2 regions of the Paenibacillus sp. FSL H8-0261 genome follow, and region 2 is predicted to be linked to the other one. Evidence: riboswitches for the same ligand, from Rfam matches in the RefSeq annotation. Region 2 holds a riboswitch; the other holds the start of a gene.
The links. A riboswitch is a leader RNA that binds a small molecule or an ion and turns the genes downstream of it on or off. The one in region 2 is predicted to bind cyclic di-GMP.
Positions count from the first base shown of each region.

Region 1: it holds a riboswitch for cyclic di-GMP, as region 2 does, so the genes downstream of both, MHI27_RS10215 (DUF6612 family protein) here and MHI27_RS21695 (thiamine pyrophosphate-binding protein) in region 2, are expected to answer to the same signal.

Region 1 is NZ_CP150297.1:2,374,720-2,383,429, forward strand. Features, by position in the region: gene MHI27_RS10200 (Cof-type HAD-IIB family hydrolase) at 1-196, shown strand, start outside; gene MHI27_RS10205 (DUF4179 domain-containing protein) at 350-1,963, opposite strand; gene MHI27_RS10210 (RNA polymerase sigma factor) at 1,947-2,465, opposite strand; cyclic di-GMP riboswitch class I at 2,670-2,761, shown strand; gene MHI27_RS10215 (DUF6612 family protein) at 2,879-3,727, shown strand; gene MHI27_RS10220 (CapA family protein) at 3,809-4,825, opposite strand; gene MHI27_RS10225 (FprA family A-type flavoprotein) at 5,095-6,333, shown strand; gene MHI27_RS10230 (NAD(P)/FAD-dependent oxidoreductase) at 6,350-7,564, shown strand; gene rd (rubredoxin) at 7,593-7,775, shown strand; gene MHI27_RS10240 (Crp/Fnr family transcriptional regulator) at 7,822-8,532, shown strand.
Region 2 is NZ_CP150297.1:4,860,381-4,869,090, reverse strand. Features, by position in the region: gene MHI27_RS21730 (response regulator transcription factor) at 1-503, shown strand, start outside; gene MHI27_RS21725 (ATP-binding protein) at 504-1,940, shown strand; gene glpK (glycerol kinase GlpK) at 2,059-3,552, shown strand; gene MHI27_RS21715 (DNA-binding protein) at 3,567-3,782, shown strand; gene MHI27_RS21710 (3-oxoacyl-[acyl-carrier-protein] synthase III C-terminal domain-containing protein) at 3,853-4,845, opposite strand; gene MHI27_RS21705 (hypothetical protein) at 4,897-5,247, opposite strand; gene MHI27_RS21700 (carboxymuconolactone decarboxylase family protein) at 5,287-5,655, opposite strand; gene MHI27_RS21695 (thiamine pyrophosphate-binding protein) at 5,666-7,309, opposite strand; cyclic di-GMP riboswitch class I at 7,428-7,523, opposite strand; gene MHI27_RS21690 (methyl-accepting chemotaxis protein) at 7,714-8,710, opposite strand, start outside.

The DNA.
Region 1 (8,710 bases), 2.5 Mb from region 2:
GAAGTTGGGAATTCCGCAAGAAGAAGTCCTCTCAATCGGTAATTATTTTAATGATATTTCTATGCTTACCTATGCGGGGATGGGCGTGGCGATGGATAATTCTCCTGTAGAGGTAAAAGCGGCAGCGAATGCTGTTACGGGTTCGAACAATGAGCATGGTGTGCGTGATGCGCTGGTTAAATATTGTTTATCCTAATAATGGAAAGCATAAGGCGGACTTGAGTCCGTTCTATGCTTTTTTTGTTATGAAGGAAATAAAAGAGATACATAACAGAATTGATTCTATCCAAAAAATAACCCGCCCTTAGGATTAACTAAAAAGGGCGGGACAATAGATTAACTTCCTGTATTAAAGTTTAATTTCCTCGTTCCGGCTAGGAGCGCTATATTTATAGATACCAGGGTTCAGTTCGATTTTTTCGTCGAAAGGAATATCTTTGTAGCTATCAATATTAGTTCCTGTAGATATCATGCCCTTAGGTGTAATTTCAGGCACCACTTCTTTGCCATTAATCCGTAACGTAGTTTGGTTAACGCTTTTGAAGTGAGGAGATTTGGATGATGATTCAACAATCAAATTTTCGCCTTCAGTATAGTACGTGAATTCAATGTCTAATCCATCGACATCAAGTGAAGTGAACTGTTTTTCTTCTTTAGGTTTGTTTATTGTGATCCAATTCTTACTGGTATCACGTTTCTCAATGACAGCATCCTTTAATATAAGTTTCATTGGAACATCGGACCAGTTGTTATACCATTCCGGAGATTCAAATTGAAATAAATGCTGGTAGCTTTCGGAATGATCTCCTTTCAAATTCCAACCCCCAGTGATTGTTTTATCACCTATAACCAACTGAGCGGTATTATAGTGGACAATTCCTTTTTTAAGCGAATCATTTTCATCTATTAGAATTTGGATATCCAAAGGGGTAACCACTAGCTGATCTAAGGTTATACCGGTCTTTTCTTGAAATTCAGGACTGTTATACAGTTTCTTAGTGTAAATCGCCTCACTTGCTTTTTGTCCATCTGCTTTAAAATCGAACTTCCATGTACCTGAAATACGTTTCGCTTCTTCAATGTAACTAAAATGAAGACTAGCTTCCTTCCAATCTGATTCAGTTATATTGAAAACCTGTTCAATAAATAAATCCGATCCTTCGTTAGGCATGATGGTTGGAATTGCCTCATTCTCTTGACCTGCAGTACTAACTACCAAATGTGGATTACCCCGTCCTAAGTCAGATGGTGATGCAGCGACTTTGTAACGGATAATGGTTTGATTGGAAACATGTCGAACGGATTCGATTTGAATGCTTGGATATTGCTTAACTCCAGTATCGATTGTATCCCCTGCTTGATGATTAGATTGTAAGGGAATATTCTGATTACGGTAAAAAATGAGATTCCGTGCTTCAAACTTGTAGTCCTTTTTATCATCCTTTAATGTATCAGGTGTCTCATATACTCCAATGAGTTTCTGGCTTTCAGGATCGTATTCTAAATAACCGTATACCTTTGCCTTGGCACCGGATTCACTAGTCATGGTGTTTTCCTCTGTAGCAAATCCAGTATATTGGGATAGATCAGATTTAGTATCAAGTGATAACAGCATTTTCATTTTTTCTCCGTCAGTTACAACACCGTTCAAATTCATTGTTACTCCTGAACTGGAAGCTTGAAGATTATACTGTTGACCGATGCCGTTATTTAATGCATTGCTCACACTTCGCCCACCAATTTTATCCCAATTAATCGTCATACTAGCGAATACAGGAATGGCGACAAGTAAGAGGCAAGAGAAGACGATGCTGATAGGAACAACCTTTTTATTAGGCCTAGGAGTATTCTGGGAGGCATTCAGATTTCTTTGACGTTTATATGCTTCTTGTTCAATGGTAGTCCACATCAAATCATAATCCGGTCGGGGAATATGTCTATCTTTTTCAATATACAGATTCATTACTACTCAGCTCCTTTAGTTGAGTTCCACCCATTCTATTTAGTATTTTAAGTCCCTTGTTCAGTCTGGATTTTACAGTTCCTTCGGGTATGCTCATAACTTTAGAGATCTCGGGTACAGTCAATTCGTTTATAAAACGAAGGACTACTACCATTCTGATTTTGTCGGGAAGCTGACTGTATAACCCTTGTAATTCTTTTTTAGTTTCCTGTCGATCCAACCGTTTTTCTACAGGGTTTGATTCCTCAGACCTGGATAGTAAATAATTACGTACTTCTTTCATCCACCCCGTCTTACGCCTTTTAATCACACTGTGGCACTCATTCGAAGCAATTCGTAAAATCCAAGATTTCAAGTTTCTTACCTTAGACTTATCCGCTAAGATAACCTTTACAAATACCTCTTGGCAAATATCCTCTGCATCTGCCTGATTTTTCATTAAGTAGTAACAAAAATAATATACTTGTTCTTTATAGAGCTCGAAAATTTCTCGGTCACACATTTTGCTGCACCCCCTGTCTTTGCTGTTCTCATTAATAAGACTTATAAGCGTATGTAATCGTTCATTTTTCATTTTGAGTGAAGTATTTCTTCTGAGCATCATAGCGAATTTGAATGGAAGATAAGTCGTTTACAGGTAATTATAACCATGATAAAATTAGCGGTGGGACATGCGTCCGTAAGCTAATTAAAACTAATTGAATGTCCGCGTTAAAGGTAAAATCATCGAAAGATGATGACACAAAGCCATGGGTCTAAAGCCTTTCTACAGAAGGAAATGATCGCCAGGCCGCCATAGGGATGTCTTATGAAGCATAAAGGATAGCTCTAAGAATATGTAGTCTATTTTGAGCTCTTTTATTATTTCGATCTATACGGCGTTACATTATCGCAAGGGGCTGAAAGGGGAAGTACATGAAAAGTTTTTTCAAAACAATAGGCACTAGTTTGGCAGTAGGTGCTTTATTGCTGTCCGGAACGATCGGATGGATGTCTAATCCTGAAGTCGTGTCTGCAGCTACCACAACAGCAGTAACCGCGGATCAAATGATTAGCAAAGTAACGGCGGCCTCTAAAGCAATAAAGAATTTTCACTTAGATGTGATCAAAAAACAGGATATTCAGAGCGGTGGGGTACGTATCAGCAACACTAACACACTGAAGCTGGATATTAATCGACTGCCGAATTTTGCTGCAGCTGGCACCGTTGATAGTAGTCTTTTAGAAACATCGTACAGTCTATATGCCAATGACAAGGAGTTTTACTATCTTGTAGACGGAAGTGAACTGATCGATGAATCTGAAGATGAAGGTTACGACGATGACGGCGAGCCAATCGATCCCGATGCACAGTATTGGATTGCACTGGAGAAGATGGAGTGGGATTCTTTTTACTCCAAAGGTCAATACGATCCTGTTTCCATGCTTGATTCGGTTAAAAATTATAAAAAATCTATGAAAGTCAGCACTGCTGGCGCACAGACTGTCCTGCAGTTCACGGTAACTGATCCGACAGCAGCTAAGGGAATAATCAAACTCTATGACCAGGAGAACCTCTGGGATGGAGAGACTGTTCAACCTAAAAGCGTAACTTGGAAATTATTCGTCAATACTAAGACCTGGCAAACGGAAAAGCTGACAGTCGATCTGAGTTATGTACTGACAAGTGACGGAGAAAAAGATACATACAACACGAAAATCGAAGCTAAATATTCCAAGAATAACAAAGGTACAACCATTGTAAAACCGGCCGAACTAGAATAATAAGGTCGATTTCATATTGAGCAAAAAGCGCTGTTCTACAGAACAGCGCTTTTTGCTGTATTCTCTATTTTAATAACGTTTCTATTCCTTCTTTAAGATTGTTGTCGTATGTTTCAACATTCGATTCATGAGATTTCGCCGCTCTGTTTTTATGTCGGTGGCGCTTCTCTTTAATGCGTCGCGGATGGGGATGATCTCTGTAATTTTCCTGCCGCTTTTTATTCTTCGATCTACACAAGTCGGGATGTAACCTACGTTAGTTATACTCGTGTTTCCTTTTTCATCCTTCTTTATTTTAAGCGTAAGTATGATACCGCTTTGTGTATAAGGAATATTCATTAATTTAGTAGAAACAAAATTCCCCAATGAGTAAATAACGAATTGTTTTTTTCCCCGAAGCGCTAACGGTTGAAGAACATGTGGGTGAGACCCCAGTATGATGTCGGCGCCATTTTTAAAGAAGAGATTGACCAGCTCTTTTTGCCTCTTGTTTGGAGTGTAACGATATTCGCTTCCGAAATGCAGATAAAGCAAGACTAGATCGACTTTCTTTTTTAAATCTCGAATCTCCCGAATGATCTTGGGCGTAGATATCCGATTAACCAGCCATGGCTTACTCACTGGTACAGGAATTCGGTTAGTTCCTGCTGTGTAGGAGAGGATGCCAATCGTAATTCCTTTGACGTTTTTAATAAGCGTTCTCTTGGATTCTTCTAATGATTTAGCTGTTCCCGTGTGGTCGATTCCATTACGGTCCAGAACTCGTAACGTCCGAACCAGACCCGGGGCACCATAATCCATGCAATGATTGTTGGCCGTTACTAATACGTCGAATCCGGCTTCCTTAAGTGCAGGGGCCAGTTCGTCTGGACATTTGAATATCGGACCGCCTGATCGTGGGCTTTTCCGGCATTCGGGGCCACTTCCAGCAAAGGTGGTTTCGAGATTGCCAATCGTCAAATCAGCCTGTTTCAGATAAGGAGCTACTTTTGCAAACAGGGGGCTGAACGAATAGGTTCCATCAGGCTGTTTAGCATCCGAAATAATATAACGTTTGACCATTAGATCTCCCACAGCAGCTATTTGTATTTCAGTCATGGATATCCACCTTTTTATTATTTTCATTAGGATATGGCATAAAGTTGTTATGGGTTATTCTTTCTTTAAGGCGAAGTGCAAACATTTGTGTGGCTTTTTATTTAAAATGTGACCCAACGCATAATCACTTTATTTAGATCGTCTAAATTAAAGGTATTCATTTTTTTCAAACTTTCATAATTTGATTCAAATCCTCTTTTTTGTTTGGCAGCCATAATAAAATATGGTTGTTGATAAACATTATCAATCAAACATTGGAGGTTATAGAAATGAGTACACAATTCAAGAAAATCGCCGAGGATATTTACTGGATAGGCAAAATTGATAACCGTCATGTTCCTTTTCATCGCCTGATTCTAGAAAAAGGAACTACCTATAATTCCTACTTATTAAAAACAGGTAAGCCGACTGTCATTGATACCGTAGATATGGAATTCGGACGTGAATATGCCGAGTGCCTGGGTGAAATGATTGATCTTCTAGATATTCATTACATTGTCATTAACCATACAGAGCCTGATCACTCTGGTGGACTGGCAGCTCTCGCTGCCAAGGCTGCAAACGCCACGATCGTATGCACCGAGATTGCTGTTCCAGAATTGCAGGAAATGTACAAGCTTCATAGCCGGAACTTCCTGGTGGTGAAAGATGGAGACAAGCTGGATATTGGTGGGAAAACGCTGCTGTTTAAAGAAACACCGTATCTCCATACCGCAGAAACGATGATCACCTATTGTATCGAAGATCAAATCTTATTTCCTTGTGATATTTTCAGCACGCATGTTGCGGTGGAGAATCTATTCAGCGATGAAGCCGGGTTTGATATTACGGAAGATTTCCAGGGCTATTACGCAGCAATTATTCATCCTCACAGAAGATATGTAAGAACACTGTTAGAGGCTGTTAAGGATCTTGAGATCCGGATGATCGCTCCTTCCCATGGGTTTGTGATTCGGAAGGACATACGTAAATATATCGGGATGTACGCCACGTTGAGCCGTGAAACGACGCAAGGAAAAAAGGCAACGATCGTATATACCACCATCAAGAACAGTACTAAGAAGATGGCCAAAATCTTACAGGATTGCTTGCAGGAAAATAATATAGAGACAGAGGTCTGGGATGCAGATAAAAGTAGTGCCACCGATATTCTGAACAGTATAACGTCAGCTGACGCGGTCTTTATTGGCAGCTCCACTAAATACGCGGACATGATTGGGAACCTGGAGAACATTCTGAAAGAATTGCACAATATGAATCTGGAAGGTAAACTTGCTGCAGCCTTTGGCTCCTACGGCTGGAGTGGTGAAGCCATTGAAGTCATTCAGGATTATCTGAATGGAACAAATATGACGGTGCAAAGCACATCTGAGGTTATTAAATCCACGGGGATGACACATGTAGAGTTCCCTGTACGAATCAGATTTTCCCCGAAAGAGCCTGAGAAAGTTCAAAAAATTAAAAACGCGGCTGAATTTGTTTCGGATTTGCTGCTGAGTTCATTTTAGGGAGGAGGAACATAGGATGACAAAACATTACGTTATAGTTGGCGGCGGAGTAGCCGCCGTCCATGCCGCCAAAGCCATCCGTGATCAAGACGCAGAATCGGAAATTTCGATCCTCGGGGAGGAAAGTCAACTGCCCTATAACCGGATTAAGCTGACCAAAGGGCTGTTTACCGACCTGCACAGTGAGAAGGTGCTGATTAAAAAGGAAAAATGGTACCGCGATAATCGTATATCCGTAAAAACCTCGACCCGAATCAGTTCTGTCCACCCGGACCGGCAAATTGTTGTGACAGAAGATGGGCAGCGTGTATCTTATCATAAGCTCCTATTGTGCATGGGAGCGAAGAATCGTACACTCTCCCTTGAGGGCTTCGGCCTGAACAATGTGCATACCCTCCGGGATATGAACGACGCGGATCGATTGAAAGATAACCTGCAGGCTGGCAGTCATGTAGCTGTAATCGGTGGGGGAGTGCAGGGAATCGAAACCGCTTGGGCGCTGTATGAAGCCGGGTATCAGGTGACAGTGATCGAAGCTTCTCACCGGTTGATGGGCAGACAGCTTGATGAGAAATCCTCACAGCTCCTTAAAGAGAACCTTGAACAAGCAGGTGTGAAGGTTATTCTTCAAGCAGATGTGGCGTCTATTACAGGATCAGAGTTTGTTACCGGAATTACGCTGGATGACCAATCTCATTTTTCCTGTGACCATGTAGTCTACTCCATTGGTATTGTACCAAATACGGAACTGCTAAATGGCTCGAGTATTCAAGTCCGGCAGGGCATTATCGTAAATGAACAAATGCAAACAAATGATCCGCATGTGTACGCTGCCGGAGATGTTGCTGAAATTAACGGGCATGTGGAAGGACTGTGGGGCGGAGCGATGGAGCAGGGCCGGATTGCCGGTAGTAATATGGTCGCCAATCTGACTGCGTATCGTAGAGCTGTTCCGGTTACATTGTTTAACGCTTTTGGAGTCTCTTTATTTTCGATAGGCAACGTTGATGAGCGGTATTGCTATACGGTGGTGAACGGAGAAGAAAATGGGGCGTATACGCGTATCTTTGTGAAAGATAACACAATAATCGGTGCGATATCCTGGCAAGGTGCAGCTGCTTCTCTGGCGTATAAAACCGCTGTGGAGCAAGGCATCCCCCTTACGGGGATTGATGTTAACGGGAGTAGCATCGTGGAAATTATGGCTGAAGTACAATCCAGATTGAACTAAACTACTAACTTTATAGGAGATGACAATGATGAAAAAATATATCTGTCTACCATGTGGCTATATCTATGATCCGGCAGTAGGCGATCCTGATGAGGATGTTGTTGCAGGCACTGCATTTGAAGACTTGCCTGAAGATTGGGTTTGTCCTGTATGTGGTGAAGATACAAGCCATTTTGCGCCGGTTGAAGAGAAAAAAACTTCTGCATCTTAAAGGGAAGTAAGGTTTATAAAAAAAATGAACAACAGGGGGGACAGTTATGAAGGAGTATTCTTGCCAATACGCTGCTGAACCTTGTACCCGCAAGGTGCCGATTTTTGCTGCGTTAAGCGATGACGATCTCTCCCGGATCAGTGCCATGATCAAACATCGAAAGTTCACCAAAGGTCAAGCGTTAATTCTGGAAGGAGCACCGTCGGATACGCTGTACATTATTCAGCGAGGCCATGTTAAATTATCCAAAATTACTCCCGAGGGCAAGGAACAAATTTTGCACATCTTGACGAACGGGGATTTTTTCGGGGAACTGAGCATTTTTAACAGCGATGAGCTGAGCAACTTCAGTGCTTATGCTCTAAAAGATACTAACATTTGCATGCTGACTCGAACAGATATGGAGCAGCTGATGACGGAAAATCCGGATATTTCGCTCAGGCTACTGAAGAGTGTGACCAAAAGACTAGCCCATACAGAAAATTTGGCGCAGAGCTTGGCGACCAAAGATCCAGAAATACGAATTGCTTATATGATCATGGAACTCGGTGACAAATATGGCAAACAACGTGGTGCTCATATTCATATTGACCTTCCGTTGTCTCGTGAAGAACTGGCCAGTTATGTTGGGGTCACCCGCGAAACCATCAGCAGAAAATTCTCAAGGTTTGAAGATTCAGGCCTTATTGAACTAATTGGAAACAAGCAAATGCTCATTATAGATCCAGCGGGTTTGGAAAGTTATATGGGGTATTAAAATAGTAATTAAAAATCTAAAATGATAAAGCGGCATTTCTACCATAGATTACGGTAGAGATGCTGCTTTTTTTAGGGGCTCGCTTGAATTCCAGCTCGACTATTACTGGATATACCCTAAAGAAAACACAAGCTTACTCATAGAAAATCCATATTGCAAGCGCTTTATTGCAGGTAGA
Region 2 (8,710 bases):
GAGGGGTCAAATCGACACCTGTTTTAATGCTTACAGCTAAAGGCGAAGAGATTAATCGTGTACAGGGCTTTGAAATGGGCGCGGATGATTATGTCGTGAAGCCATTTAGTCCTCGCGAAGTGATTTATCGCGTGAAGGCCATTATGCGCCGTTCTTCAGCAACAGCATTTTTGTCCAAAGAGAGCAACTCCAGTAATAACATTGTATTCACTCATCTTATTATTGAGCATGACGCACACCGAGTAACTGCTGGCGGTGAAGAAGTGAGTCTGACACCGAAAGAATACGAACTGCTGCATTATTTGGCGATTTCACCGGATAAAGTGTTCTCTCGTGAAGAACTACTTAAAGATGTTTGGAATTATGAGTTTTTCGGAGATTTGCGTACAGTCGATACCCATGTTAAGCGTCTTCGTGAAAAACTGAATAAAGTATCACCGGAATCCGCGGCGATGATTACAACTGTATGGGGTGTAGGCTACAAACTTGAGGTACCTAAATAAGTGAACTTCTGGAGAAGTCTTGTCGGCAAGCTGTGGGTCACGATCATCTGCCTGGTCGCTGTCGTGCTTATTACACTCGGGTTGTTTCTACTTCCCTATATCGACAGCAACTTTGCTAATTCCGGCGATATCAAACGTTTATTTATGTATACGTGCATGATCGGATTTTCTTTGACGACATTCTTCGCGTTGTTCTTGTTTACCAAGATCACTCAGCCGATGCAACGTGTCATCGAGGCTGCAAACAACATTCGACGTGGTGAATACGGAACAAGGCTGACGCTGGTCACAAGTGACGAGATTGGCCAATTGGCGACTTCCTTCAACCATATGGCTGAGGAGTTGGAAGAGAATATTCGCAGTCTGCACCATGAGAAGGGCCATCTATCCAGTGTATTACGCAGCATGAGTGATGCTGTAATCACCTTTGACATCGAAGGCCAGATTATTCTGACCAACCCGCATGGTCAATCGCTACTTGAGAGCTGGAGCGATTTAGAGTGGGAACAAGAGAGTGACATTGAACCTCATACGGAAACGGCTGAGAGTAATGTTCCACCTCCCCTGCGTCCTTTATTTTTGAGCACGTTGAAACAAGGCGGCGATGAGCGTTCTAATGTACATGTCCGGCAGGGCGTGTGGTCCGTCCATATGGCACCTTTATATTCTGAGGGGAGCATTCGTGGAGTGGTTGCTGTTCTGCGTGATGTGACTGAAGAAGTACGACTCGAAAAAATGCGCCGTGACTTCGTGGCAAACGTCTCTCATGAGATTCGGACGCCATTATCGATGATGCAAGGTTATAGTGAGGCTTTACTTGACGGCATGGCATCTTCACCAGAGGAAAGCAGTGAACTGATTCAGGTCATTCATGATGAATCGCTCCGTATGGGACGTCTTGTAAAGGATCTGCTCGACCTTGCGCGAATGGAAGCTGGACATACGGATATGTTGAAGGCAGAAGTAGATGTGAACGAACTGCTGGAACGAGTGTATCGCAAATTTTCCGTACGTGCGAAAGAGCGTGATATTCATCTGCAGCTAAATAAAGAGAGCGATGTCCTTGTTCTTAAGGCAGCGGATGAAGATAAGCTTGAGCAAGTCTTAACCAATTTGCTCGATAATGCTTTTCGTCATACGCAGGGTGGCAAGAAGATCACAGTTCATACAGGAACTTGTGTCTTAGAAGGGCGTCGCTATTTTGAAATTAAAATTCAGGATGAAGGCGTCGGCATTCCGCAGGAAGATCTGCCTTATATATTTGATCGTTTCTACAAAGCCGATAAGGCACGTGTACGGGGAGAATCAGGTGGAACGGGACTCGGGCTTGCGATTGTTAAAAATATTGTTGAGTCGCATCACGGAACCATTTCAGCTTCCAGTAAGTTGGGCGAAAGTACAACCTTTACCCTAAGACTTCCTGTCGAAAAACAGTAATTCCAAACACAATGTGTGATAGCGCCTCTGACAGCAGAGGTGCTTTTTGTTGAAACAAACACATTAATCTTGTTCATCGTGGAACATATCTCATTGTTTATGCTTGGGAGGCCATCAAATGATTTTATCTTTAGACCAAGGGACTACCAGTTCACGAGCCATAGTGTTCGATGAGGACGCTAGAATCGTCTCACAAGGGCAATATGAGGTTGAACAATCTTTCCCACACCCTGGCTGGGTGGAGCATGACCCAGAGCAAATTTGGGCGTCACAGCTTGCAGCTGCAAGAGATGCGATTACTCAGGGCGGGATAACACCTCTGGAAGTATATTCCATTGGAATTACAAATCAGAGGGAAACGGCCCTGATCTGGGATAGAGCAACAGGCAAGCCGATTTATCCTGCGATTGTGTGGCAGGACAGACGTACTGCAGAGCTGTGTGAAGAGATCAAGAGTAAGGGGTTAGAGGGACTCATTGCTAGCAAGACGGGACTCGTTGTGGATGCTTATTTTTCTGCAACAAAATTCTCCTGGATTCTTGATCATGTAGAAGGCGCACGAGAGCGGGCGAATAATGGCGAGCTACTAGCTGGGACAGTAGACAGCTGGCTAATCTGGAAGCTTACTGGCGGGGCTGTACATGCTACTGATGTAACTAATGCATCGCGTACGATGCTATATAATCTACATGAGCGCTGCTGGGACGAAGAGCTAATGGAGGAGCTTCGTGTACCACGCTCCATCCTGCCAGAAGTGAGGATGTCCGGTAGTGAATTTGGAGCAGCAGACGCGCAGTGGTTCGGGACAGAAATACCTATTCACTCTGTATTGGGGGATCAACAAGCTGCTTTGTTTGGACATACTTGTCTTGAACCCGGCAGTGCCAAAAACACATATGGAACTGGATGCTTTATTCTGATGAATACAGGTACAGAAGCTGTAGTCTCCAGTCATGGGTTGTTGACCACTGTAGCTTGGGGAATGGGGGATGAGCTCTATTATGCACTCGAGGGCAGTGTGTTTGTAGCCGGAGCGGCTGTACAATGGCTTCAGGAGGGGTTAGGACTCATAACGGAGCCGGCAGGCTCGGAAGACAAAGCGCGGGAAGTAGAGGACAGTGAAGGGGTTGTCGTCGTACCTGCTTTTACTGGACTAGGTGCCCCTTATTGGGATATGTATGCACGTGGAGCAGTCTTCGGTCTAACTAGAGGAACCACCTCGGGGCATTTGGTAAGAGCAACGTTAGAGTCATTAGCATTTCAGTCTAGAGATGTAATTGGGGCGATGGAAAAAGATGCAGGCATGCCATTGACCGGACTTCGTGTAGATGGTGGAGCGGTTCGTAATGATTTGCTGATGCAGTTTCAGTCTGATATCCTCGGTAGTGAAGTTACTCGAACTACATATGCGGAGACGACTGCGCTGGGAGCAGCACTTCTGGCTGGATTAACCTCAGGAGTTTGGACAAGAGAGCAGCTAGAAAGCTTTAACAAAGCTGAGAGGGTCTTTTCGCCTGTAATGGGTATAGATGAGCGTGAACGACGTTACAACGCCTGGAAAGACGCTGTAGCGCGTACCATGGGCTGGGAAAAACATGAAAGATATCAGTGATCAGGGAGATGCATATGTCTATGTTTAATGGAACAGAATCTGATCTACCGAGTGGACTATCTAAGCCTGCACTTCGAGCACTTCATGGTGCTGGGTATACACAGATTCACCAAATCAGTAAGCTCACTGAGTCAGAGCTTCTGCAGCTCCATGGGATGGGACCAAAAGGGATTGATGTACTACGGCGTGCGCTCACTGAAAAGGGGTTATCCTTTGCCAGCGAGTCCTAAAGAACAGATCAACCTAAAAAGCGGCAAGCTAAGGATAATCCTTGGCCTGCCGCTTTTTAGGTTGTAACGCTTAATATTCAATAACAAATGCAACGTTTTGCCATCCAGCGCCCACTGTCCAGAACAGAACTTTATCTCCGCGTTCGATCTTTCCTGTAGTAATAGCTTTGTGTAGAGCGATAAACGGGCTACTGGTTGAGGTGTACCCGAATTCATCACCTATGTAAACCGCAACCTCACGATCAATACCCACTTTTTCACAAACACCAACGATATTAGGCAGTGAAAGCTGTGAGAAACAGGCCGCTTTAATAGATTCAGGCGCTATGTTGTTATCAGATAGAAGCGTGCGAATCGATTCAGAAGCAGCATCTACGCAAATGGAATCATCAAATGGAATGAACTTCACATTGAATTCTCCAGCCGCTACGCCTTTTCTACCCAGATTAGCCAAGCCTTCAGCCGGGAACATGGAGTTGCCATAAACGCATGTGTCTGTTTGATAGACAGAATCAATGAAGCCTACCGCATTATCATCGCGCACAAGAAGGACTGCCGCAGCTGCATCACCGAAGTTAGCATAATAGACTGGATCATTCTTATCTGCATGAGGTGCTACATAATCGGATCCGATGACCAAAGCACGTTTAATTCTAGGATTGGCTTGCATTTGACGGCTCACCTGTTCTACGGAAGCAGTCATACCTGCACAGTTAGCGTTGCTATCTATACAAATTGTATGGGATGCGCCGTTAATTAAACGGTGAATCATTAAAGAGTTAGTAGGAAAGATATATTCAGGAGTTTGACTTGCATAGGCAATAAGATCGATATCAGCGCCAGTGAGACCATTTTTATCCAACACATTACTGGCAGCCTCAAAAGCCATCGTAAGAGAATTTTCTTCCTCATTCTTAATGCTATAGCGCGTATCACGACCTAAAGTGGTCAGTAGACCTCGGATATCAATACCCTTTTCGTCAAAATGCTTAATAAAAAAGTCGTTACCAACTTTATTACTAGGATGATAGATATCAATGTCTTGAATACGAATTCCGGTCATATGAATGAATCCTCCTGAAAAACTCTATAGTTTTTTTAGTTATAAGAAGAATTAAGCTGTAACGGTGGAAATGATCTCGATGTTATCTAGTCCTGCTTTACGACCCAGACGAGCAAGCTGCATTTTAAGAATTGGGTTATTCTCAAGGGTTAGATTTACTTTTACAAATCCATCATTCTTAAACATTACGAAGCAACCTTCCAAAAGAGGTACAACATCAGGTGCAGTTACGTTTAGCTTTCTGCAGTCGATTTGTAATTCATAGTCTGCTGGAGTGATAGGATTAATAGTTTGTTGATAAGCTTGGATAGATTTCAGACCATCTTCTTCAGAAAATGTTCCTTCCAGCTCAATATTGATCACTTTTTTAGTAGTGTCTGTCTTTAAAATAAACTGTCCCACGTTAACATCTCTCCCGATATTTTAATTTACTGAAAATAGTTACTTTATTTCTTCAATCGTTTCGAGAAGAATATTAAAAGCGGTGATGATTCTAGGTGCCCCTATAGCGGGTACTAAGTGTAATAGAATACCTTTGAGTTGTTCTACAGTAACTCCCACACGAAGAGCCATGACATAATGAACACCCAATTGATCAAACTGACCCATCGAAATCAGGGCAGAGATAACTGCGATTTCCTTCCAGTCAGCTTCGATTGTGTTGCGTTGAAAAATATCGCCGTAGGCATTCCCCATAATAAATTCAGCCAAATCGGGGAAATGTTCTTTAATCGGAGCCAGTGCTTTAGCTCCGTAGTCTCCAGAGAGATTCGTGAAGTGGTTCAGACCACTGTTTACATTGTCTTTCATAAGTGACCTCCTAATTTAGGTTCAAAGTACGGTGAGCAGTCGGAGGGACCTCATCACGGTCTGTTAGCAGTTCAATGACGGCAACACGGTTGATGGCAACAGCGTCCTTGATGGCTGTTTCGAACTCCTCCGCTGTCTCACATTTGTAACCCTTAGCGCCTAGTGATTCTGCGAATTTCACAGCATCCATAGGGACTTCGTAGATAGTTCCGTCAATACGTCCTGTAGTTTTTTCCATACCTTTTAGAGCCATATCTAGCTGTTTATTATTCACAACAATGAATATGACAGGAATATCCTTGCAGACAGCAGCGTTAATCTCTGCGCCTAGCATCATAAAGCAGCCATCTCCTGTAATGCAGAAGATCGTTTCTTCTGGAGCAGCAACCTTTGCACCAATCGCCATTCCGATGGAATTACCCATACAAGCAAAGTAAGCATCGAAAACAAAACTGCCCGGTTTCTTAACCTTGTACCATTTCGCAGCATGGAAACCGTGACTTCCATCATCAACAAAGACTGTGCTGTTATAAGGAATCAAATCACTCATCGTACTCAAGACCGATGCAAGTGAAAGGTTTGGTAAAATCGGAGGCTCTTCGGTATAATCGGAATTTGTCGGTGCTTCGCGTTTTGTGATGTTGTTCGTGTCAATATTATTGAGATAGTAAACTAGATTGTCGCGTAGATCTCCAGTCACTGGAATCGTTTTAGAGAACAATATTTTTCCGACAAAAGTCGGATCGCTATCAAACTGAATTAATGTTGCAGGATGATTTTCCCTTTTAAGATTACAAATAGTCATATCACTTAAACGTGACCCGAGAACGATAAATAGATCACTTTGATTCAGCAAGTCATCCCCATGGGTACAACCGCCTACTCCAATTGGACCGTGATAGAGTGAATGATCCCAAGCTATAGCCCCTTTACCACCTGGAGATGTAACTACAGGAATATTAAATGTTTCCGCTAATTGAATTAGCTCACTATGTGCTCCTGAGCGGTTAACGCCCTTACCTGCGATAATTATTGGATTCTTAGAGTTATTTATAGCATCAAGTACACGGTCGATATTAGCATGGCTAACCAGTGATTCGCGTTCAGGGATTACAATATTACATTCCTCTAGCAATTCCGTTTGTACATCAAAAGGAATACAAAGGTGAACTGGACCACGATTACCGCTCAAAGCAATGGATATGGCATGATTAAAGATTGTGTTAAAGTGATCTCCACGTTCAATAAGCTTGCTATATAAGGTGGCAGGTCTAAACATATCAGCTAAATCAGCTAGAAAAGAGGTAGAGTCCTGACATTGGGGAATTCCAAGCTCTTTAATAGATTGATGGCCAGTAATAAATAGGACAGGTAGGTTGTTAGCCTTAGCATGTGCTGCTGCAGTTAATAGGTTTGTTCCACCAGGACCTGAAGTACCAAAAGCTACACCTAGTTTTCCAGTTTTAAGCGCATACCCGGCTGCTTCGAAGCCGGAACTGGACTCATGTCTCCCAGGAATAAATTCAATACCGTAATCTACCATTTTAAGAACAATAGGACAAATGGATTTCCCAATAATACCAAAGGAATGGGTAACACCTAGGTTCCGTAGTGCTTCCGACATGTAATCTGCGACTGTCTTCAAAAAATACACCTCACAAGTTGATTGTTATTTTAAAATCAAACATTAGAAAACCTGTGCTCTGAATTAGGGCACAGGTTGGTGGCATAAATCGCCATAGAGACTGAACAATAGTTCAGTCGTCTTGGTTTTCTGCAACCTGGCAGTCATGGCCTCTGATTAAAAATGAGGCTGTAGATCCATGGTTTTGCGTCATCCTCTTTCGAAGATTTTGCCAATATTAATTTTAAAATTTATAAGAAGAATTTTCCTTTACAATATATTCCTAGAGTACCTTTGTCAATATATTTTCGCAAATTAACTCGAATTTTGACGAAAGTCTTGTCCAACCTATGAAATAATAGATATAAAAAAACTCCCCCTAAGTCAAAACTTAGGAGGAGTTTTTGGACTTGTTTATATGATTTGCAAGTGACTTAAAACTTGAAAATATGGATAGTCTTCTGTAGATTAAACACAGCCTGTGTCATTTTCTCAGTTTCTTCAGCGACGGACTGCAGGGCATTAATTTGTTCATTCATAGCGGCGGATACTTCCTCGGTGCCGGCAGCGGTTTGCTGTGTGATTGCAGAGATATTCTCTATTGCACTTGAGATTTTCAAGGCACTTTCCAACATCAGATCACTTTCAGCAGAGAAGGAAGAGATTTGCTCGGTAATATACTGCACACTTTGCACAATTTGAGCAAAGATATGAGCAGATTGAGTGATCATCTCATTCTGTACCTGTACGACTTCTTCGTTGATAGCGATATTGTCAATCGCTTGTTTGATATCAGTTTCGATGCTCCGAACTAAGCCAAAGACTTCCTTCGTTGAAGCCGTTGATTCTTCGGCAAGTTTACGAACCTCCTGTGCGACTACAGCAAATCCTCGACCATGCTCCCCGGCGCGTGCTGCTTCGATGGAGGCATTCAGCGATAAGAGGTTGGTCTGTTCAGCGATCTCTGTGATGGTTTTTGTAATCATCGTAATTCCGCGAGCATTATGAGACAGGGCTTCGATAGTATCAGCTACTTTTTGAGTAGCCTGGATGTTTTTGCGCATGCCTTCAGCTTGAGTATCAACGGACTGCCGTCCTTGTTCAACTAGTTCTAATGTATGTATTGAACGTCTGTTCATTTCTTTCGTTGAGTTCGTATAATTGGATACTTTATTCTCAATATCTTTAATGGATTCTGTCATTTCAGCGATATCCGTAGATATTTCATTTGCACCAAGAGCTAGCTCGTTAGACGAAGAGGCTACCTGTGCCATGACAATTTTCAAATTCTGATTCTTATCTTCGATTCCACGGCTTGCATCCATAACTTGACGAGTGATTTGTGATGCTTCTGTCAAAATCTTCTTGAGCTTGTCAATCATAGTATTAAAGGAACGACTTACGTCCCCCATAGAGCCGTTCTCATCGGCT